4 regions of the Flexivirga aerilata genome follow, and region 3 is predicted to be linked to each of the others. Evidence: predicted binding sites of a transcription regulator. Region 3 holds the regulator's gene; each other region holds the start of a gene.
The links. Region 3 encodes LexA, which represses DNA repair genes until DNA is damaged. Its sites were predicted from a motif close to TCGAACANNTGTTCGA; they were not measured.
Positions count from the first base shown of each region.

Region 1: the regulator LexA is predicted to act here: its motif matches at 3,218-3,233, upstream of HJ588_RS04130 (HNH endonuclease signature motif containing protein).
Region 2: the regulator LexA is predicted to act here: its motif matches at 2,726-2,741, upstream of HJ588_RS15120 (HNH endonuclease signature motif containing protein).
Region 4: the regulator LexA is predicted to act here: its motif matches at 3,424-3,439, upstream of HJ588_RS06385 (HNH endonuclease signature motif containing protein).

Region 1 covers NZ_JABENB010000001.1:876,059-881,707, forward strand. Annotated here, with positions in the region: gene HJ588_RS04120 (squalene/phytoene synthase family protein) at 1-248, opposite strand, end outside; gene HJ588_RS04125 (PucR family transcriptional regulator) at 381-1,589, shown strand; gene HJ588_RS04130 (HNH endonuclease signature motif containing protein) at 1,662-3,152, opposite strand; gene HJ588_RS04135 (hypothetical protein) at 3,285-3,752, opposite strand; gene HJ588_RS04140 (phosphatase PAP2 family protein) at 3,881-5,649, opposite strand, start outside.
Region 2 covers NZ_JABENB010000002.1:690,900-696,548, reverse strand. Annotated here, with positions in the region: gene HJ588_RS15125 (phosphatidylinositol-specific phospholipase C/glycerophosphodiester phosphodiesterase family protein) at 1-550, opposite strand, end outside; gene HJ588_RS15120 (HNH endonuclease signature motif containing protein) at 865-2,718, opposite strand; RNA gene rnpB (RNase P RNA component class A) at 3,710-4,084, opposite strand; gene HJ588_RS15110 (RNB domain-containing ribonuclease) at 4,112-5,551, opposite strand; gene HJ588_RS15105 (peroxide stress protein YaaA) at 5,627-5,649, shown strand, end outside.
Region 3 covers NZ_JABENB010000001.1:2,095,610-2,101,258, forward strand. Annotated here, with positions in the region: gene HJ588_RS09885 (GOLPH3/VPS74 family protein) at 1-506, shown strand, start outside; gene HJ588_RS09890 (Sir2 family NAD-dependent protein deacetylase) at 574-1,416, shown strand; gene lexA (transcriptional repressor LexA) at 1,463-2,182, opposite strand; gene HJ588_RS09900 (LysM peptidoglycan-binding domain-containing protein) at 2,507-2,923, shown strand; gene nrdR (transcriptional regulator NrdR) at 3,373-3,885, shown strand; gene HJ588_RS09910 (vitamin B12-dependent ribonucleotide reductase) at 4,042-5,649, shown strand, end outside.
Region 4 covers NZ_JABENB010000001.1:1,344,566-1,350,214, forward strand. Annotated here, with positions in the region: gene lon (endopeptidase La) at 1-1,785, opposite strand, end outside; gene HJ588_RS06375 (DUF4186 domain-containing protein) at 2,102-2,503, shown strand; gene HJ588_RS06380 (MBL fold metallo-hydrolase) at 2,500-3,342, shown strand; gene HJ588_RS06385 (HNH endonuclease signature motif containing protein) at 3,507-4,865, shown strand; gene HJ588_RS06390 (VOC family protein) at 4,906-5,385, shown strand; gene HJ588_RS06395 (hypothetical protein) at 5,413-5,649, shown strand, end outside.

The sequences.
Region 1 (5,649 bases), 1.2 Mb from region 3:
TGCGGGACGGCACCGTCCCGCAGCCGGTGCAGGTCGGCCCGGAAGGCGAGCAGTGCGGCGACGCGGTCGCCCGCCGCGGCGTCGCCCAACTGGTCGATGTGGCGGGCGACGTCGTAGCTGCGCAGCAGGGCGTCCCGGTGGCGCGCGGGCAGGATGCGCAGCGCGACCGGGAAGTTCTCGGTCGTGGCGTCCGGTGCGGCGGTGTCATCGCTGGCGACGGCGACCGTCGGGGGAGGGGGACCCGACATGACACCACAGTCTGCTCTTCCGGAGGATTCCTCCGGTAGTCCTGAAGGTGTGATGTTCACCCCCCGGAATTGTCACCGAGTGATAGACCTAAGGGTGATGACATCGGGGAAGCACGGAGTGTAAGGCGCGTCATGGCCGAACGAGCCCGGCTGCGCGTCGCCGACGAGCCAGACGTCCAATCGCAAGCATTGGAGCGGTTACTCACCGACCAGTTCAGTGCGATCATGCTGGACGTCTCGGCCGAGCTCGACATTGTCTGGCCGGCGTGCCTGGCATTTGCGGCCGAGCACGGGACCCAGCTGAGCAGTGCCGCCGATCAGGTGATCCCGCGGCTAGTCGGCACGATCGGCGATCACGCACTCGAGCACACCGCGGCCGCTCCGGAGCTGGACCCGCTGCTGGTCGCGATGTTCGAACAGCTCGGGCGCACGCAGTTTCAGCAGGGGCGCGACCTGAACGGGTTGCTCACGGCATACCAGTCGGGCGCCCAGGTGGCGTGGGAGCACATTTCGCGGGCCGCGATCGAGGTGCAGCTGGACTCGCGGCGGGTGTCCCGGCTGGCGCAGACGCTCTTCATGCTGACCCACGACATCTCCGCGCGGACGACGGACGGCTACGTGCGCGAGCAGTCCGAGCGCGGCCTGGTGTCGCACCGTGCCCGTGGCGAACTCTCCGGGCTGCTCATGTCGAGCCTGCCGGACCGCAACGGGGTCCTGCTCGCGGCGGACCAGGCGGGCTGGCCGGTGCCGGACGAACTCAGTTTCGTGTTGCTGCGCGACGACGGCGAACCGCCGTTGCGGACCAGTCCGCGTCTCGATCCGGAGTGGCTGGTCGTGCACGTCGACGACATCGTCGGCTGGCTGGTGCCGTGGGTGGCGGGGATCCGGCCGCGACTGGAGCGGGCGCTCGGCGACACCCCGGCCGTGATCGGGCCGCCGGTGCCGATCAACGACGCCCGGCGCAGCATGCGGGTGGCCCGCATCGCCCGCCGGTTGCAGGCGGGTGGGGCGTTGCCGGACCGGTTGATCTTCGTGCCCGATCATCTGGACACGTTGCTGGTGCATCGCAACCCGGAACTCCTTGCCGCCCTGCGGGATCGCGTGCTCGCGCCGCTGGGGCAGGTGCCGGAGGCGAGCCGGGACCGGCTGGTCGAGACGTTGACGTCCTGGCTGCGGCACTTCGGATCGCGGTCCGCGGTCGCGGAGGAGTTGCACATCCATCCGCAGACCGTGCGCTACCGGATGGACCAGGTGCGTCAGGTCTTCGGCGACGCGCTGGATGATCCGGACCAGCGCGAGCAGCTCTTCCTCGCGCTGGTGTGGGGGCCGCCGAGCCGGTAGGTGGTCGTCGCACGAGGTTCACGGTCGGGCGAAGCTGAGCGCGGAGCTGAGCGCGGTCCCACGGCCGTGCGATCACGCGGCGGCGTGGGCGTGGCCGGGCATGCGTCCTGGGGTGAGGTCCCAGGTGACGCCGTCGGGGCGGACCTGTGCCATGAACCCGTGGCGGTGCACGTCCTGGTGATGCCGGCAGCACAGCATGGCGGAGTTGGTGAGGCTGGTGGTGCCGCCGGCCCACCAGGGGGTGACGTGGTGGACCTCGCAGAAACCGGGTGGTCGATCACACCCAGGGAACGTGCACCCGCCATCACGTATGACGACAGCCGCTCGTAAACCCTTGGTCACCAGCCGTTCTCGCCGGCCCACATCCAACGGCTGACTCGGCCCACCCAACACCGCCGGGATCAGGTCCGCGTCGCAGGCGGCCCTTCGGGTGGCTCCGGCGTCGAGCACGTCACCGCCCGGGGTGGTCGCCCCACCGATCCCGTCGGTCAACGACGTCAGGTCCATGGTCAGCAGGATCGTCGCCGCCGATCCGACCGGAGCCACCTCACCGGCGGCAACCTTCGCGCCCGCAGCGACCAGCTCCATCAATGCATCCGCCCGACGTTTGCCCGGGGTCCGTTCATCCCGGACGGTTTCGCCGACGCTGCCGCCGACGCCGACGCCGACGCCGACGCCGACGCTGCCGCCGACGCCGGTGCTGTTGCCGGCCGCCACGGTCGGGTCTCCAGTGCCAGGGTCCTCTACCGCAGTGTCTGAGCCGTTCGTCTTCGCGCCTCTGGCATCGGACCACGCTGGCGCGGCAGCTGGTCGTGGTGCGGACCCGGCCGTGATCGCCGCCTTCAACACCGCGGCGTTGGCGGGCGCGAGCTCCGCGACCAACCGCGTCATCCCAGTGGCAGTGGTACCCCAGGTCAGGGTTTCGACCTGTTCGAGTTTCGCGTCCTGCACGGAGAGCGCTTCGGTGGCGTAGGTGGCGAGGATCTTCCGGGTCAACGCCTGCACACCACGTGCACCCAGCGCAGGGTCCAGTTGCAGGAACCACGCGAGCACTTCACTCCGGTCGGCGGTCGGGATCACCGGCGCCACCTTGTCCGCATTGGCCAGCGCCGCCCGCGCGGTCGACACCGTGCACGAACCCTGCCGGACTGCGGCGGTGATGACCGCGTTCTTCCGCTCCCGGCACGCCTCGGCGACCACCGCGATCGACTTCGCCTCGGCCGGTTCGATCGGCACCCCGGAAGCTTCGGCGTGACGGCATACCCATTGCGTGGTGTTCGCCGCTGTCGAGCTCGCGACCGTCCCACGGTCCACCGCGTCAGCGGTGACCACCGCGGCAACCTGTGCCGACCGCCCATGCAACCGCAACAACACCTGCGTCAGTGACTCCACTTGCCCGTCGCCGAGCTGGTGCACCACCTCCGGCACCTCATCCAGCAACGCGGCAAGCTCTCGCACTCGGTCCAGCACCGCCGGCCCACGACCCGGCTCAACCGGCACCCGAACCGCCTCGGCAGGCAGCTCCGGACACTCCGGCAACGGCACAGCAGAATCGAGAGACATGGCCCGAATCTCCTTCCGCCGCACTGGTTTTCGTCGTGCTATCAGAATACCGCCAATCCCCAATACTGTACAGATGTTCGACACAAATATCTGGGTGTCACTTTGTCTCACGACTCGAAGTGGCCCGCGGGCTCAGCCGACCACGAGCTTGACCGACCACTGCGCTGTCGGGTCGGTCATGCTCACCTCGACAGGGTTGCGGTTGCCGGCCGTGATGGCAGCGAACGTGATCAGACTGGGCCCACCGACACAGCTGAACGTCGACGTGATGTCCGGCTCGCGGGTGGCGGTCATCGATCCCCTCGCGCAGTCATAGACGACGTTGAGGCTGCGGCCGTCGGGCAGGGGGCCCAGCGATTTCGGCCCGGTGCCTGAGGCATCCGCCACGACCGTGCCCGTCACCGGCGCCACGAACGGCGACGCCGAGAAGCTGCCCCCTGGCGCTGTCCTGGTGCTGGTCGCGGCATCCGGAGCAGGCGTCACCGTGGCTGTCGAGCTGGGGCCGCCCGCGGAGGCCGCCGTGTCCGGTCCGCACCCCGTCAGGGCCGCCAGAGCGACCCCTGCCGCGGCGGCGCCGGCCACCTTTCGGATCACCCTCACGTCGCCCAACCTTCCGCTCGCACCGACCATGAAGCCGGACCCCGGCTCGCGAAAGCTACTCCCCGGACGGCCAGAGCCACCGCGCAGTGATGAGACTGTGACACCACGCGCCGTCCCGGCGCCGGCGACTACTGAGCCACCACACCCACCGGCTCCAGCAACCGCGCCTCCAGCCGCTCGACCACCGCACGCGCGTCGAGCACGGCGGCATCGGTGACGACGGTGATCCCGAGGTGGCCGTCCCAACTGAGCGCCCCGACCGTCAGGGGTATGCCGGGAGCCGGCGGCAGGATCGGCAGCACCCGGCCGACCGGCAGGCCCGCCATCGTGAAGGGCCGGTCCGGACCCGGCATATTCGAGACGATCGCCTGAAAATACTTGGGGCCGTAGACGTTTCGGGCGAATGCGCGACGACCCGTCCGGGGCACGGCACGCAGCGCGGACGCCATCACCCAGCGTGACGCGAGCGCCCGCGTCGGGGAGCGCAGGGGCGCGGCCTTGCGGCATACCTCGTCGCGAAGCTCGTCGATCGAGGCGCCCCGGGCAGGGGTGTCGAGCAGCACCGCCGCCGTGAGGTTGCCGTCGTCATCGCCCGAGCCGGGTGCGCGCAGCATCATCGGCACCGACACCCGCAGCCGGCCGCCGCACCGCGACGCCAGTCCGGGGTCGACGCCGGCCACCGCGCTGCCGGTCGCCGCCAGCAACAGCTCGGTCACCTTCATCCCGCGCGACCGCGCGGCGTCCCGCACCGCGTCGAGCGGCACCTCGGCGGTCGCGAACCCGCGCGCGCTGCCGCCCGTCGCGAGCACCGCCGCCGGTCTGCCATCGGTCGCCAGCTGCGCGAGACCGGCCACCACCCCGGCGCCCCGCTGCACGGCACCGGGCCCCTTCCGGTCCGGCACCGGCAGCTCGTAGGGCGGCTCCAGCAGGCAGAGCAGCTTGGCCACCGCACCCACCCCGTCGGCCATGCAGTGGTGCATCACGATGCAGAAACCGGTCCCGCCTCGCACCCCGCGCACCAGCCACGCCCGCCAGAGCGGCCGGTCCTGCGGCAGCTGCGGGGTGGTGAGCCGGCCGACGAGTTCGTCCAGCGCGACCAGCTCCGGCCCGCCGAAGCTCGGCCCGCCGAAGCTCGGCCCGCCGAAGCTCGGCCCGCCGACCTCCGACCCGCCGACCCCCGACCCGCCAACCTCCGACCCGGCCGGCAACTCGACCTCCACCAGATGATGCGACCAGTCGATCGCACCGGCCGGCTCCCAGCGCGCGGCGCCGCGCACACCCGCCAGCCGGTCGGTGAAGTGCGGCAGCTGCGGCAGGTGGCGCTCGAGCAGGCCGCGGATCTCGTCATACGTGGGCGAGCCGGCGATCAGCGCGAGGCCGCCGACGTTCTGCCCGTTGCCCGGCGTCTCGATGTCGAGGAAGAACGCGTCCGCCGTCGGCAGCCGCCCGCTCGACCCGCGCATCAGCCTGGCCGTGGCGCCGACCGCGACGCCGACGACCACGACCGCGCCGGCCGCGTCGAGGACGTAGTGGTTGGCGGTGGCGAGCACGACATACAGGGTCAGCAGCACGTGCACCGCGCTCACCGCCTGCAACCAGCGCCGCTGCGACATCCGCGCGAGCATCACGCTCACCCACAGCGCCCACGCCATGTGCAGTGACGGCATCGCCGCGAGCTGGTTGGCGCCGGCGACCACCGGCGAACCCCACGAGCCGACCGTGCCGCCGCTCGCGACGGTGTCGACGAAGCCGGGCATCATCCGCGGCGGCATCAACGGGTATGCCGCAAACGCCGCGAAGGCCAGCAGATTGAGCAGGACGAAGGAGTTGCGCGCCTGCCGGTAGACCTGCGGCGCCCAGAGGTAGCTGATCACCAGCAGCAGCGCCGCGCTGACCA
Region 2 (5,649 bases), on a different contig from region 3:
GCCCCGGCCAGCTGTCGCTGAGCAGCGGCATCGTGCTCGCCGTGCCGTGCTCGGACCCCGGCCGCAACCGACCGTCGACTCCGGTCCAGCGCAGCGGCGCGTCGAAGTTCTTGCCGGCCAGCGTGCCGCTCGCCACCGCGGTCACCGGGCCCGGCACCAGCTCACCCTCGTGCCAGCTGCTGAACAGCTCGGGATACTCGGCCAGCTGCCGCTCGATGATCGGGCGCGCATTGCCGGGGTCGCTCTTGAGGTCGATGAGCAGCAGCACCGACTCGTTGAATCCCTCGTAGATGCAACCCTTTTCGCGGACCAGCTCGGCCAGCGGGTCGAGGTAGAGACGACGCAGGGTGCGCAACGGGTTGGGCCAGCTGTGCCCGATGAAGAGCTGCCCACGGACCATCCAGAGGTCCGCCTCGATGCTGGTGAATCCGGCCGCGAGGGCGTCCCAGAGCGGTCGCCGGTGGGCGTAGTCGCCGTGCGCATGCGTCCCGGGCAGGGCGGCCGGTGCCACCTGTTCAAGAGAGCGGGTCCCCAGTGCGCGCATCGTCATACGTCCACCATGATCGGTGTGGGTCGCCCGTTCAGCAAACTGACATCGAACGCCAGACGGCGATCAGGTGGCGGCTTGGGCAGTTTCGGCTGCGGCCAGCACGGTCCCGTCCTGGCCGCAGCCGAGCCGCCGCTTGCCCGCTGCTCGAGTAACCGGCCCCTCCCGACGCTGATCGAGTAGGCCGAGCCGCTTCCTCACGCTGATCGAGTAGGCCGAGCCGCTTCCTCACGCTGATCGAGTAGGCCGAGCCGCTTCCTCATGCTGATCGAGTAGGCCGAGCCGCTAGGCGAGGCCGTATCGAGATCAGCGGTCCTTCAGTCGGCGGGTCGAGTGGTGTAGGTGTGTCCGGTGGGGCTGGCCCAGGTGCAGGTGCCATCAGTTGTCATGTACACGGTCCAGCCGGCTTCGTGCTTGGCGCGGTGGTGGTGCCGGCACAGGCACTGCAGGTTGTGTGGCGCGGTCGGACCGTCCGGATACGGGGTGACGTGGTCGAGGTCGGTAAGTTTTGCGGGTCGGGTGCAGCCGGGGAACCGGCAGTGCTGGTCACGGGCCCGCACGAACCGCGCCAACCCGGCGCCGGGTGTGTACGAGTGGCAGCTGGTTTCGGCGACGATCCCGGTCTCGGCATCCACGAGGGCGCGGGTGAGCTTCACCCCGAGGAGACGGGTGAGTTCACGGATCACGGTGGCGGGGATGACACCGACACCCGGGACCTGGACGTCGCCGAGCCGGTAACGCACCGGGTCCACGGTGGGCGCGGGAAGTCTGTGGGGAAGACTCGCTCGATCACCGGCTCGCCGGGTATCAGTGAGATCAGTGGTGCGTACGGGACCGGCCGGTGGCGCTGGGTCAGGTGGTGGTCGGGTGCCAGTGCCTAGCGCGGCTTCGTACAACATCGCTTGGAGTTGGCGTTCGGCCGCGCCGATCGGGCGGTAGCCGCCGAGATCGACGACCCTCCGGTTGACCGGGAGGATGACCTTCGGCGGACCGGGCGGTCGCACCTTCGACATCCACGCGCCGACGACCCCGGGTGCCGCGCCGGCTGCTGCTGCGTCGTCAATGAGGCTCGACCGGTCCAGCACGCCAACCCCACCGCCCGTGCCCGTGCTGTTTGCGTCGCTCGTGCTCGTCGCGTCGCCCGTGCCGGTCGTGTCGTCTGTGCCCGTCGCCCCGTGGCGGCTAGCCGCTTCGGGGCCGCCGACGCCAGTGCCGGTCCCCGGGCACGTGTTGGTGGACGGCGCGGTGTCCGGGTGGAACGGGACGTGCAGCACCAGTTCGGTGGTCACCTGCGCGTTCGACAGGAGCATGTCCGTCAGGGCGTCGACGCGGCATTCGCCGAGGCTCTTGCTGGCAGTAGTCGAGTCGTGGAGCAGGCGGGCGTGGGCGTTGACCGCGGCCATCAGCTTCGCCGCGTCCAACGACGGCAGGACGGCGGTGAGCATGGACATGCCCGGCTCCCAATGGGGTTCGACGGTCACGTTCGTGCAGTCCCGCCGCCGCGCCGCGGACGCCTGATCGGACGCGACCGGCGCGTGCTGCACCAACAAGCGCTGCGCGCGCCGGCGCAGCTTCGTCGAAGTGGATGCCTCCGGGTCACTGGCCAGGATCTCGGCCTCGACGATCGCGGCGAGGTCGGCCGGACAATCAGGCGCCTCGGGTGACTCAGGTGCCTCGACACTGTCGGGTGCTCCGGGTGTGTCGGTTGCGGGGATTGCGTCGGCGAGGGCGTCGCTGACCGCGACCACCTTCCGCGACTCCAGTTCGCCGGTCCCGGCGTGGTGGAGCAGCTGCGGCGTGTAGCGCACGCTCTCGACCGCTTGGGTCAGTCGCAGGCTGGTTTGCCGATCGGTCCACCCCAACCGGGCACCCACCTCCAACGGCGTCCACGTGTCCGGGCTTTCCGGGTGCTTGTCGAACTCACGCTGCGCCAGCTGCTCCAGCCGCAGCGTTTGGGTGGCCCAGGCGGAGTTCTGCACCCGCTGCGTCGCCAGCACCTGGTCGAGGAGCTCGTCATCTGAGAGGTCCGACCCGTCGCCTCGTGCGCTGGTGGTGTCGTCGCGGGTCTTGTCGAACGCGGCGCGCAGCAGCGTCTGTGCCGTCTCCAACACTTCGGTCGTGGTGGCAGCGGCGATCACCTGATCGGTGAGTGCGTGCTGCAGGTTCGACATACCAAAACCATACACCTGTTCGAATCGGGTGGGAAGAGTTGAACACGATGAATTCGGTGTGTTTCCAGTGTGATTCGTGGGATTCGGCAGGGTTGTCAGTGGCGGGTGGGATGGTGTCGCGTGGTGGAGTGGGTGGGTCTCGATACGGGCTCCCTCGCTTCGCTCCTCCGCCCTACTCGACCACCACAAAGGGGCTTCGCTGGTCCGCCCTACTCGACCACCATCAGGGGCTGCTCGTGTCCTACTCGACCAGCGCCTGGGGACTGCACCTGTTCGGTCGCAGTCGGCACGATCAGGTGAGTGGCGAGATCACCGAGCGGGGCGAGGGGCCGCGTGAGCGGCCCTATGAAGCGAAGCGGAGCGCTAGCGGAGCGAAGCGGAGTGAGGCCGCGAGGGCGGTCCCTCGTCCCGCGGCCAGCGGCCGGCATGTCGTCCCGCGGCCCCACCCGAGCCGCACACAACACCATGAGGTGAGTCGCGAGATCACTGAGCGGGAGAGGAGCCGCTTGAGCGACCGCCTTGAGCGACCGCTATGAAGCGGGGCGGAGCGAGGTGGTCTCGATACGGGCTCCCCCGCTTCGCTCCTCCGCCCTACTCGACCAGCCCCCGCCGGCTCCCCCGCTTCGCTCCTCCGCCCTACTCGACCAGCCCCCGCCGGCTCCCCCGCTCCGCTCCTCCGCCCTACTCGACCAGCCCTCTAGTCCTCCGCCCCACGGGCAAACCCGGGCGCACGGGTCGTGCGTCACTTGCCCGGCGTGCGTGCGCGGTGCCTGCCGAACGCATCGATGCCACGCAACGCCTGTCCGGGACTTCGCGGGCAGTCACACCGCGAGCATCCGGCGGCGGCGCTCACGTGGAGCGCGACGGTGTGACCACACCGGTCACACACATCACTGGCACGGCGACGGCGAAACCAAGACATGTGTCCAGGGTAAGCAGATTCATCGCCGCGGACACCATCTGGGGCCGTTCGATCTGACCCGATCGTAGGCGGATGAGCCGGCCTGTAAGCCGGATTTTGTATGACGCTGCCGGTCTCCCGGCGGCGCCACGGCGACCATCCATCTACGACGACCGTTGCCGGCCGCCTCCAGCGATCTACCCGCGTGCTCGGGCGGGCCGCCCTCGAACGCACGCTGTCTGATCTTGCTCCAGGTGGGGTTTACCGAGCCACGCCAGTCACCTGGCGTGCTGGTGGTCTCTTACACCACCGTTTCACCCTTACCGCCGGCGAACCGGTGGCGGTCTGATTTCTGTGGCACTGTCCCGCGGGTCACCCCGGGTGGCCGTTAGCCACCACCTTGCCCTTCGGAGTCCGGACTTTCCTCGACAGGATCACTCCTGCCGCGGCCGCCCGGCCGACTCATCCAACGGGCCAGTCTACCGGCGCCGATCACACCAGCGCGAACTCGACCAGGTGCTGCCCGATGTCGGCCTTGGTGAGCTTGACCTGCACCTGCGCGCCGAGTTCGGCATCCCCGGTGCACTTGGCGGTGACCGCGAGATCGACCAGTTGCACGACGACGCCCTTGTCGTTCTTGTCCACGACGTATGCCGGGAACGTCTCGCCGATGCGGTGCGACAGGACGGCCGCCTCGGCGGTGTCGGTGCACGCTCTCTCGACCTGGCGCGCCAGTTGGTCCGAGGCCTGCATGATGTCCGGCAGTGTGGGCAGCGCATCCCGCACCCAGCCCGGCACCTCGGCGCCGCGGCTGATCGCCTCGCAAGCCGCGAGTCCGAAGCGGTCGACCAGCCTGCGCAGCGGCGCCGTCACGTGTGCGTATGGCGCAGCGACCGCCGACTGGTTGGGCTGGTCCGGCACCTGGCCGTCGAACGGCGTGTAACCGGCCCCGCGGAAGAGGCTGGTGGCGTCGTAGATCAGCGCCAGATGCTGGGGGTTGGTGCGGTCCAGCCCGCGGATGAAGTCGCCATACGCCTGATCGGCCGGCCACGGGACGCCCAGCGCGTTCGCCTGCCGGCGGAAGCGGTCGATCGCACTCTGCTCCGGCTCGGGCATCGTGCGCAGGATGCCGATCTTGGCGCCGAGCATCAGCTGCGCCGCGACCATGCCGGTCATCAGCGAGATCTGCGCGTTCCAGTCCTCCGACGGCACCGGCGGCCGGAAGCTCAGCTCGTAGGTGCCGTCGTCCTTCTTGTGCACCTCCTGCTCGGGCATCGGCAGGCTGGCGCCGCCACGCTTCTCCTCGAGCGTGATGCGCAGCTCGCCGATCTCCTTCAGCAGCGCGAGGCCCTCGTCGGCGGTGCCACCGTCGATCTGCTGCTGCACGCCTTCGTAGTCGAGCCGGGCGACGCTCTTCACCTTCGCCAGGTAGACCTCGCTCGCGGTCGTCTCGCCGTCGGAGGCCAACCGGATGTCCCACACGAACGCGCCCCGCACGTGGTCCGGCAGCAGGCTGGCCGCTCCCTCGCTCAGCACCTGCGGGTGCAACGGCAGGCGCGTGTCCGGCATGTAGATCGTCTGGCCCCGCCGGCGGGTCTCGGCGTCGAGCGCACCGCCCGGGGTGACGTATGCCGGCACGTCCGCGATCGCGTAGCGCACCCGGTAACCGTCGCCGTCGCGCTCCAGGAACATCGCCTGGTCGAGGTCGTTGGAACCCGGCGGGTCGATCGTGAAGAACGGCACCGCGGTCTCGTCCCGCTCGGGCAATACCGCTGCGGCTGCTGCCTTTTCGGCCTCGGCCAGGGCGTCGGCCGGGTAGTCCAGGCTGAGCTTCAACTGCTCGCGGATCGCAGCGAAGGCCTGCTCCAGCGGTCCGGCGTCCGCGCCGGCCTGCGGATCGGCCTGAGGGGCGATGATCTGGCGAAGGGTCATGGGGCCCACCATAGGTGGCAACCGGCCGGTGGTGCGGGAGCACGAAGCCGCGGCATCGGTCGGTAGTCTGCCGCGGTGCTGATCCTGCTGCCGCCGTC
Region 3 (5,649 bases):
TGCTCGACGAGCGCCCGGGCGGTGACCCGTTGCTCGATCATGCGCTCGCGATCTTCGCCCAGGGTGCCGGCAAGAAGCCCGAGAAGGTGCTGCCGAGGCTCGCCAAGGGGATGACCGACCGGGTCTATGACCGGTTGGTCGCCGACGGCGCGGTGCGCCGGGACCTGGGTGGCTTCCTGCGGCCGACCAGGCATCCCGTCGTCGACGCGGCGAGGCGGGAGGCGGTGCTGCGCGCCGGCCGCCAGGTGCTCGCCGGGACCGCCCGGCCCGACCTGCACAGCGGCTCGCTGATCGCGCTGCTCACCGCCGCAGACGCAGTGACCACCGTCTACTACGCCGAGCAGTTCGGCGTCTCCGCCCGGGAGCTGAAGAAGCGCGCCAAGGCCGTCGGAGCGCAGGACTGGGCGGCCGGCGCCGCGGAGGCCGCGATCCGAAGCGCGCAGCACGCAGTGTCCGCCGCACTCGCGACCTCGGCGGTGGCGGCCAACATCGCCCTGAACAGCTGATCCGCCGTGACCGGCTGACCCCGGGGCGGCAGATCTCCGCCTCCGCCCGATGTGAGAGCTTGAAGGCGTGGTGACCACCGACCCGGACGCGTTGCGCGACCTGCTGCGCGCGGGCGGCGTCGTCGCTCTCACCGGCGCGGGGCTGTCGACCGAGTCCGGCATCCCGGACTATCGCGGCCCGGACGGCAATCGCCGCTTCCAGCCGATGACGGCGCAGGAGTTGCTCGCCGATCCGGTTGCCCGCCAACGCTATTGGGCGCGTTCGTATGTCGGTTGGCCGCGCTTCGCCGCGGCGCGGCCGAACCCCGGGCACGTCGCCCTCGCGCAGTTGCAGCGGGCCGGGGCACTGGGGCCGATCATCACCCAGAACGTCGACGGGCTGCACCAGAGCGCCGGCGCCGACCGCGTCGCCGAATTGCACGGCAGCCTCACCCATGTCGTCTGCATGCACTGCGGGGAGCGCTACCGCCGGGAGACCGTCGACGAGTGGCTGACGCTCGCCAATCCTGACTTCGACCGCTCGGCGGAAGGCCCGCTGCGGCCGGACGGTGACGTCGCGATCGCCGACGAGCTGATCAGCAGATTTCACATCGTGCACTGCATCATCTGCGGATCGGATCTGCTCAAGCCGGACGTGGTGATGTTTGGCGAGTCGGTCGCTAAAGACCTTGTCGCACAGTGCTTTTCGTATGTCGAGAACGCGTCTTCGTTGCTCGTCCTCGGGTCGTCGCTCGCGGTCATGTCGGGCTACCGATTCGTCCGGCGCGCGGCTCGGCTCGGCATACCGGTGGCGATCGTGACGCACGGGTGGACGCGCGCCACCGACGACGAGGTCAGCGTGCGGGTGGACGCCCCGCTCGGTGCCACCCTGACCGCTCTCGCGGCCGACCTCGCCCGCGCGCCCGGCTGAACCGCCGAACGCGCGCGGGGGCGGTGGGCTGGTGACTCGCGCCGGCTCAGACCCGCCGCAGCACCGCCGTGACCTTGCCGAGGATCGTCGCGTCGTCGCCGTCGATGGGTTCGTATGCCTCGTTGTGCGGCAGCAGCCAGACCTTGCCGCGGGTGCGCTTGAAGGTCTTCACCGTCGCCTCGTTGTCGAGCATCGCGGCGACGATCTCGCCGTTGCTCGCGGTCGGCTGCTGGCGCACGACGACCCAGTCGCCGTCGCAGATCGCGGCATCCACCATCGAGTCGCCGACCACCTTGAGCAGGAAGAGGTCGCCCTCGCCGACGATCTGCTTGGGCAGCGGGAAGACGTCCTCGACGACCTCCTCGGCGAGGATCGGGCCGCCGGCGGCGATGCGGCCCACGACCGGCACGTATGACGCCGACGGGCGCTCGTCGCCGAGGCCCGTCTCGTCGATGCTCGTCTCGTCGGCCGCGGTCACGCTCGACCCACCGCGGTAGCCGCGCTCGTCGCGACCGGCCTCGGGGTCGATGACCTCGATGGCGCGCGGCCGGTTGGGGTCGCGGCGCAGATAACCCTTGCGCTCGAGCATCGTCAGCTGATGTGCCACCGAGCTGGGGCTGGTGAGGCCGACGGCGTCGCCGATCTCGCGCAGGCTCGGCGGGTAGCCGCGGCGTGCGACGGAGCTGCGGATCACCTGGAGCACCTTGCGCTGCCGTGTGGTCAGGCTCTCACCCGACCGGTCCGGCAGCTTGTGAACTTTCGCCATCGCCTCATCTCCTGATCGACCCCGTGTCCACGAAAACCCGCGCCGTTCGGAGTGTTTCGGCGCGATCCCCGTGCGACCGCCGAGGGGCTGTCGGTGGTCGGTGCTTGTCTGATCTTCGTGCAGAACTTGGTACAGAACCCCGTCCAGAACTTCGCGAAGAACGTCGTGCAGCCAGAGTATGGGGTTCGGACACAGTTGCCAAACATCTGTACGACGCGTGTCTCGACAGTGTCGAACGTCCGTGCTATACATCGTACAGAGGTCCTATCGCACACGCGTTCGCAACAGCCAGCAGTGGCGAAGGCCATGGTCCAGGAGGAAGAGATGAGTGCAGTCACCCAGTGGGAGATCCCGGCGACCGTCCCGCCGCGCCCGCGGCGTCGCCTGCGGTCGGTGCCGACCGGGGCCGGTGCGACGGCGAGCGTGGCCGGTGTGCCGCAGCGGCGCGCGGTGCCGGCGCAGATCGGTGTGCGCCTCACCGCCCGCGGCCGCCGGCTGCTGGTCGCGGCTGCGGTCGTGATCCTCTGCCTGTCGGGGGCGTTCGTCGCCCGCGCCTGGGCGGCGCCCTCGGCGCCCGCCGTGCCGTCGGTCACGGTCCAGCCGGGCCAGACGCTGTCCGAGGTCGCCCATCGCGCCTACCCGCAGCTGACCACGGGCGACGCGGTGACCAAGGTGCAGCAGGCCAACTCCCTCAATTCGCTGCAGGTCCACGCCGGCCAGCGGCTCAGCCTGCCGCGCTGATCGACTCTGCCGCCGGAGAGGCGGCAGCACATGCCATGGGTCCAACCGTGTCCCGGGCTCATGGAACGGGCGGGCGCAGCACGGGATTGTGCTGCGCCCGCCCGTTGTTGACAGATAGGTGCGGCGTGGCCAGGTAAGTGCGGCTGCGGCGGCGACTGCGAGCCGGTGAGACCCGCGACACGCCGTACGACACACCCGCAATCGGCCGCTGACCTGCGCAGATTCGACGCGACGCGCCGACGTCTTGCGTGCTTGTGGTCCAGGTGCCTAACATCCCTACATCTAGTAGTTACATCGTTGGGATTCATCCACATCTAGTCCACACGTCATCCCCAAGTCATCCACCGGATACCCACACCTTCATCCACAGGGAGCGGGTTTTTCCGGTGCTTGATCGCCGGGATGGCCACACCTGCACGACCCCGCGACAGCTTCCGAGGAGGACCGCCATGCACTGCCCGTTCTGCCGGCACGACGACAGCCGCGTCGTCGACAGTCGCACCAGTGAGGACGGCACCTGCATCAAGCGTCGCCGGCAGTGCCCCAACTGCGGCAAGCGGTTCTCCACCATGGAGACCGCCAGCCTGACGGTGGTCAAGCGCTCCGGCGCGAGCGAGCCGTTCAGCCGGGGCAAGGTGCTGGTCGGCGTGCGCAAGGCCTGCCAGGGCCGTCCGGTCAGCGAGGACGACCTCGCCCTGCTCGCCCAGCAGGTGGAGGAGTCCATTCGGGCCCAGGGTGCCGCCGAGATCGACGCCCACGACGTCGGTCTGGCGATCCTCGGCCCGCTGCGCAGCCTCGACGAGGTGGCCTACCTGCGGTTCGCGAGCGTCTACCAGGCCTTCGAGGGCCTGGAGGACTTCGAGGCCGCGATCACCCTGCTGCGCGCCGAGCGGGAGGCGACCGGCGTCGAGCCGGGCGCTGTCCGGGAAACCGCTGTCGGTGGTCGCACGGACAATGCATGAGTGGCTGACGTGTGGGCGGTGTGCGACCGGCGCCGCCCACGGGGACTACGCACGAACACCGCGCGTGAACACCCGTATGAACACCGTCGATGAACGACCAGTAGCAAGCAGTTTTCGAGGCAATTTCACCGATCCGGTTCTGGAAGGAAGTTGGACATGACCGACACGGCAGACGCCAGCCCGCAGTCCCGCCGCGCCACGAGCGCAGGGAAGGGGCTGACCGTCGAGCGCATCTTCACCACGCCTGGCGTGCACCCCTACGACGAGGTCACCTGGGAGCGGCGCGACGTCGTCCAGCAGAACTGGAAGACCGGCGAGACGATCTTCGAGCAGCGCGGCGTGGAGTTCCCCGCCGACTGGTCGCTCAACGCCTCGACCATCGTCACCACCAAGTACTTCCGCGGCGCGCTCGGCACCGAGGCGCGCGAGACGAGCCTGAAGCAGCTCATCGACCGGGTAGTGCTTACCTATGTCAAGGCCGGCAAGGAGCACGGCTACTTCGCCACCGACGACGACGCCGAGATCTTCGAGCACGAGCTGACCTGGTCGCTGCTGCACCAGGTGTTCAGCTTCAACTCGCCGGTGTGGTTCAACGTGGGCACCAAGTCGCCGCAGCAAGTTTCGGCCTGCTTCATCCTGTCGGTCGACGACTCGATGGACTCGATCCTCAACTGGTACAAGGAAGAGGGCTTCATCTTCAAGGGCGGTTCGGGCGCCGGCCTCAACCTCTCCCGCATCCGGTCCTCCAAGGAGTTGCTGTCCTCCGGTGGCACCGCCTCCGGCCCGGTCTCCTTCATGCGCGGCGCCGACGCGTCCGCGGGCACCATCAAGTCCGGTGGCGCCACCCGCCGCGCGGCCAAGATGGTCGTGCTCGACGTCGACCACCCCGACATCGAGGAGTTCATCGAGACCAAGGCGCGCGAGGAGGACAAGATCCGCGCGCTGCGCGACGCCGGTTTCGACATGGACCTCGGCGGCAAGGACATCACCTCGGTCCAGTACCAGAACGCCAACAACTCGGTGCGTGTCTCCGACGAGTTCATGCGCGCGGTCGAGGACGGCACCTCGTTCGGGCTGCGTGCCCGGCACACCGGTGAGGTGATCGAGGAGGTCGACGCCCGCACGCTGTTCGACAAGATCAACAAGGCCGCCTGGGAGTGCGCCGACCCCGGCATCCAGTACGACGACACGATCAACGCCTGGCACACCAACCCCGAGACCGGCCGCATCACCGCGTCCAACCCGTGCTCGGAGTACATGTCGCTGGACAACAGCTCGTGCAACCTGGCCAGCCTCAACCTGCTGAAGTTCCTGCGCGAGGACGACACCTTCGACGCCGCCACCTTCCAGAAGGTCGCCGAGCTGGTCATCACCGCGATGGACATCTCGATCTGCTTCGCCGACTTCCCGACCGAGGCGATCGGCGACACCACGCGCGACTACCGTCAGCTGGGCATCGGCTACGCCAACCTCGGCGCGCTGCTGATGGCCACCGGCCACGGCTACGACTCCGAGGGCGGCCGGTCGCTCGCGGCGGCGATCACCTCGCTGCTGACCGGCGCGGCATACAAGCGCTCGGCGGAGCTGGCCGGCATCGTCGGCCCCTACGCCGGATACGCCCGCAACGCCGAGGCGCACCAGCGGGTGATGCGCAAGCACCAGGCCGCCAACGACGCGGTCCGCACGCTGGACGCGATGGACTCCGAGGTGCACCGCTACGCGACCAAGGCCTGGGCCGACGTCGTGGAGACCGGTGCCCGCAAC
Region 4 (5,649 bases), 750 kb from region 3:
GAGTCCGGTCGCGACGCCGGGCACCGAGGTGCGCTCGGCCGACTCCGGGGTGAACCGGGGACGACCCAGGTAGTCGCGCAGGTCGCCGACCTCGACCTGCACCGGCGCGGTCGCCTTGTCGGTCGCGAGGTTGGTCGCGACCTTGCGCAGCACCTTGCCGATCAACCGCTCGAGCTGGCGCACGCCCGCCTCGCGGGTGTAGTTGCCGGCCATCTCACGCAGCGCGTCGTCGGAGATCGTGACCTCGTCGGCGGTCAGCGCGGCCCGCTCCAGCTGCCGGGGCAGCAGGTGCTGGGCGCCGATGGCGACCTTGTCGTCGTCGGTGTAGCCGTCGATGCCGACCAGCTCCATCCGGTCCAGCAGGGCCGGCGGGATGGTCTCCAGCGAGTTGGCCGTCGCGATGAAGAGCACGTCGGAAAGGTCGAGGTCGAGCTCGAGGTAGTGGTCGCGGAAGGTGTGGTTCTGCGCCGGGTCGAGCACCTCGAGCAGCGCCGCCGCCGGGTCGCCCCGGAAGTCCGAGCCGACCTTGTCGATCTCGTCCAGCAGCACGACGGGGTTCATCGAGCCGGCCTCCTTGATCGCGCGCACGATGCGGCCGGGGAGCGCCCCGACATACGTGCGGCGGTGACCACGGATCTCGGCCTCGTCCCGCACGCCGCCGAGGGCGACGCGCACGAACCTGCGGTCGAGGGCGCGCGCCACGCTCTCGCCGAGCGAGGTCTTGCCGACCCCGGGAGGGCCGGCGAGCGCCAGCACGGCACCCGAACCACGACCACCGATCACGTCCAGGCCACGCTCGGCGCGACGGGCGCGCACCGCGAGGTATTCGACGATGCGGTCCTTCACGTCCTCCAGGCCGTGGTGGTCGGCGTCCAGCACCTCACGCGCCGCCGAGATGTCGGTGGCGTCGGAAGTCTTGTCGTTCCAGGGCAGTTCGAGCACGGTGTCGAGCCAGGTGCGGATCCAGCCGCCCTCCGGGCTCTGCTCGCTGGAGCGCTCCAGCTTGCCCACCTCGCGCAGCGCCGCCTCGCGGACGGCGTCGGGCAGGTCGGCGGCCTCCACGCGGGCGCGGTAGTCCTCCGAACCCTCCGGCTCGTTCTCGCCGAGCTCCTTGCGGATGGCGTCGAGCTGCTGGCGCAGCAGGAACTCCCGCTGGCTCTTCTCCATGCCGTCGCGCACGTCATTGGCGATCTTGTCGGAGACCTCCTGCTCGGCGAGGTGGTCGCCGGTCCAGCCGATCAGCTTCTCAAGCCGGGTGTCGAGGTCGGCCTCCTCGAGCAGCTGCACGCGCTGCTGCAGGGAGAGGTATGACGCCCAGCCGGCCAGGTCGGCCAGCGCGGACGGGTCGTCGGTGGACTCGACGTGGTCGATCACCTGCCACGCGTTGCGGCGCTTCAGGCTGGCGACGACGAGTCGCTTGTAGTCGGTCGCGAGCTCGCGGGTGCGGTCGCTCGGCGCGGGGGAGTCGACGGTCTCGGCCTCCACCCAGAGGGCGGCGCCGGGGCCGGCGACACCGCGGCCGATCTTCGCGCGGCGGGTGGCGCGCAGCACCGCGGCGGGTTCGCCGTTCGGCATGCGGCCGACCTGCTCGATCGTGGCGATCGCGCCGTGGGTCGGGTACTGGTCGTCGATGCGCGGAGCCAGCAGCAGCTGGTCCTTGTCGGCCGCGCGAGCCGCGTCGACGGCCGCGCGGGCCTCGTCGTCCAGCTCGATCGGCAGGGTCATTCCGGGCAGGGCCACCTGATCGTGCAGAAAGAGCACCGGCAGCTCGAAGGTCGTGGTCATCGCTCTCCTACAAGCGTTGGTGCGGTCCGGGCGGGTTCGTCGGTCGGTGCCGGTGGACGAGCCGGGCCGCTCATCGGAAGTTGAGTCTTATGCACTCAAGGCTTGCGCGGGTTGTTTCATTCCCGAGTTGCGGACTTCGGTCCGGTTCGCGCGGGCAGTTGCCGATCGGTATCCGGGAGCGGATGGGGCGCGGCTCCCGTCATACGCGACGGGCCGGATCGAGAGAGGACTCACCGTCTCGTAAGCGAGGGTGACGTCAGGCGCACGGTTGGTCACGGGACGCCGGACTGTCACACCCGGCTTCTAGCCTCGAAGCATGTCCATCACGTGCATCGACCCGGCGACGATCGACGCGCGGCTGGCGGCGATCGGCCGCCAGCCGTTCCGCGCGCGCTTCCACCTGCGCCCGCCGGAGCGGGAGTTCGTGGCGCAGCGCGGTATGGCGGTGGTGCGCGCACACGCGCGCGACCTGATCGCGCGGCGACTCGCGCCTGCCTGGCCGGTGAAGGACGGCAAGCAGACCCCGTGGGGCGGCCATCCGGTGTTTCGGGCCCAGCACGCGACCGGCACGTGTTGTCGCAGTTGCCTGCAGCGCACGCACGGCATTCGCAAGGGTCACGATCTGACGCCCGCGGAGTTCGACTATGTGATCACGGTCGTATGTCGCTGGGTCGCGCTCGAGTGTGGTGCCGACCAGTCGGCACACTGCGAAGCATGACGTACAGCGTCGGGCCGGTTGAGGTCGAGCGCGTCGTCGAGCTCGAGTCGTGGCGATTCGCGCCGGCTGACATGTTCCCGGCCGTCACGCCCGAGCTCTACGCAGGCGACTCGCTGGATTTCACGATCGCCACCTATGTAGTGCGCACGCCCGACCTGACGATGCTGGTCGATGCCGGGAACGGCAATGACAAGCACCGGCCGGTCCTGACTGCGCACGATGGGTTCCACACCGACTATCTCGACCGGCTGGCGACGGTCGTCGAGCCGGAAGACGTCGATGTCGTGGTGTGCACACACCTGCATCCCGATCACTGCGGTGGCCTGACGCGTCTCGTCGATGCTTCCTGGGTGCCGGTCTTTCCCCGCGCCCGGCACCTGGTGCCCCGGGAAGAACTCGCCTGGCTGCAAAGTCTGGTGGCCACGGCGGATGTCGACGGGCCGGTGGCGGACCTGGCCCGCACCTACGAGGACAGCGTGCGTCCCGTGCTCGACGCTGGATTGATCGATGAGGTCGACCTGCCCGTCGATCTGGGGCACGGAGTGACCGTGCGTGCCGCCCCGGGTCACACCGCCGGGCATGTGGTCGTCGAACTGAGCCACGGCGATGAGTTCGCCGTCGTCTGTGGCGACCTGCTGCACCATCCGTTTCAGATGGCTGATCTCGCGTTGGCGCACTCCGGTGATTTCGACCCGGACCGGGCGCACCAGACGCGAAGGCAGCTGGTGGAGAAACTCGCCGACAGCGGAGGTCTGTTGTTGCCCTGCCACTTCGGTCCCGGCCACGTGACTCGCACGACCGCCGGTTTCGCTTGGCAACCCCTCCGCCGCGGACGATAGGCGCCGCGCGGCGACTCGTCGCCGATCTCCTGAGCGATCACGCTGCGTCGTCGCACGGGCAGACAGTTTCGCGAAGTTCGTTCGAACAGACCTCCGGTTGTCGGTGGTCGACGTTATGATGATCACAACGACGAAAACGACTGCGGCGGAAGGAGATTCGGGCTATGTCTCTTGATTCTGCTGTGCCGCTGCCGGAGCGTCCGGAGGTGCCGGACGGGGTATCGCGGGTGCCGGTTGAGCCGGGTCGTGGGCCGGAGGTTTTGGCGCAGTTGCAGGCGGTCGCGGCGTTGCTGGACGAGGTGCCGGAGGTGGTGCACCAACTCGGCGACAGACAGCTGGAGTCGCTGACCCAGGTGGTGTTGCGGCTGCACGGGCGGTCGGCTCAAGTTGCTGCGGTGGTCACCGCGGATGCGGTGGACCGGGGCACGGTCGCGGGCTCGACGGCGGCGAACACCACCCAATGGGTGGCCCGGCACGCTGCAGCGGCCGGGGTGCCGGTCGAACCAGCGGAGGCGAAATCGATCGCGGTGGTCGCCGAGGCGTGCCGGGAACCGAAGAACGCGGTGATCGCGGCAGCAGTCGCGCAGGGCAGCTGCACGGTGTCGACGGCGCGGGCCGCGTTGACCAACGCGGACAAGGTCGCGCCCGTGGTGCCGTCCGCGGACCGGGGTGAAGTGTTGTCGTGGTTCCTGCAACTCGATCCGTCGCTCGGGGTCAAGGGTGTGCAGGCGTTGACCCGGAAGATCCTGGCGACCTACGCATCGGAGGCGTTGTCGGCGCAGGACGCGAAACTCGAAGCCGTCGAAACCCTGACCTGGGGTACGACCGCTACCGGGATGACCCGACTCGTGGCCGAGTTGGCGCCGGCGAATGCTGCGGTGCTGAAGGCCGCGATCACCGCCGGTTCCGCACCCCGACCCACCACCACCGGTGGCGGGGATCCCGGTCGCGGTACTGAGGTCGTGCGGGATGACCGCACCCCGGGCAAACGCCGGGCGGATGCGTTGATCGAGTTGGTGACCGCGGGCGCGAAAGTCGCTGCCGGTGAAGTGGCACCGGTCGGGTCCGCGGCCACGGTCCTGCTGACGGTGGACCTCAAGTCGTTGACCGACGGGATCGGTGGGGCAATCACCCCGACCGGTGACATGCTCGATGCGGGAGCGGCCCGGAGGGCCGCGTGTGATGCGGACCTGATCCCCGCAGTGCTCGGCGGGCCGAGTCAACCGTTGGATGTGAGCCGGCGAGAACGCCTGGTCACCAAGGGGTTACGCGCGGCCGTGCTCATACGTGATGGCGGGCGCACCTTCCCCGGCTGTGACCGACCACCGGGTTTCTGCGAGGTTCACCACGTGACCCCCTGGTGGGCCGGCGGCACCACCAGCCTGACCAACTCCGCCATGCTCTGCTGCCGACATCACCAGGAAGTCCACCGCCACGGGTTCATGGCACAAGTCCGCCCCGACGGCGTCACCTGGGACCTCACCGAAGGCCGCATGCCCGGCCACGCACACGCCGCCGCGTAAATCACTGCCGTCCGAACCCGTTACCGAGCACACTGACGCCATGAGTGCTGCGACCCCGTCGAAAGCCGCCCTGCCGAAACAGCTTCGGCTGATCATCGAGACCGACGACTTCGACGAGGCGCTGCGGTTCTACCGCGACGTGCTCGGTATGCCGGAGCAGGCCGCCTACGCCACCGAGGGCGACGACCGGGTCGCGATCCTGCGCGCCGGCGTCGCGACGATCGAGCTTGCGACCCATCAGCACGCGCAAGCGATCGACGAGGTCGAGGGCATGCCACCGGGCACCACACCCACCCTCCGGATCGCACTCGAAGTGGACGACACGCCGGCAACCGTGGAGACCGTGCGACAGGCCGGCACCGAGGTCCTGGCGCCACCCGTCGAGACGCCATTCCGGAGTGTGAACGCCCGCGTGCAAGGCCCGGCCGGGTGGCAGGTGACGTTCTTCCAAGAGCTCGAAACCCTCGAGCAACGTTCGCAACAGCCAGGATTCACCACCGACGACACTCGCGAGCGCTGAACGACTCGCCATGACACCATGCCGACCGTGACCGACTTCGTCCTGCGCGCACGGGCCTTCCTCGCCGCCCACCACCCGGACGCCGACATCGCGTTCCTCGGCGGCAGCGCGGCGACGGGACACGCGACCGCCACCTCCGACCTGACATCCTGGTCCTGCTCGGCGACAGCCGGCCGGACGCGTCCTACGTCGAGACGAGCACGTATGACGGACAACTCGTCGAGGCGTTCGTCTACGGCCAGGCCGCGATCCGCACCTGGACCG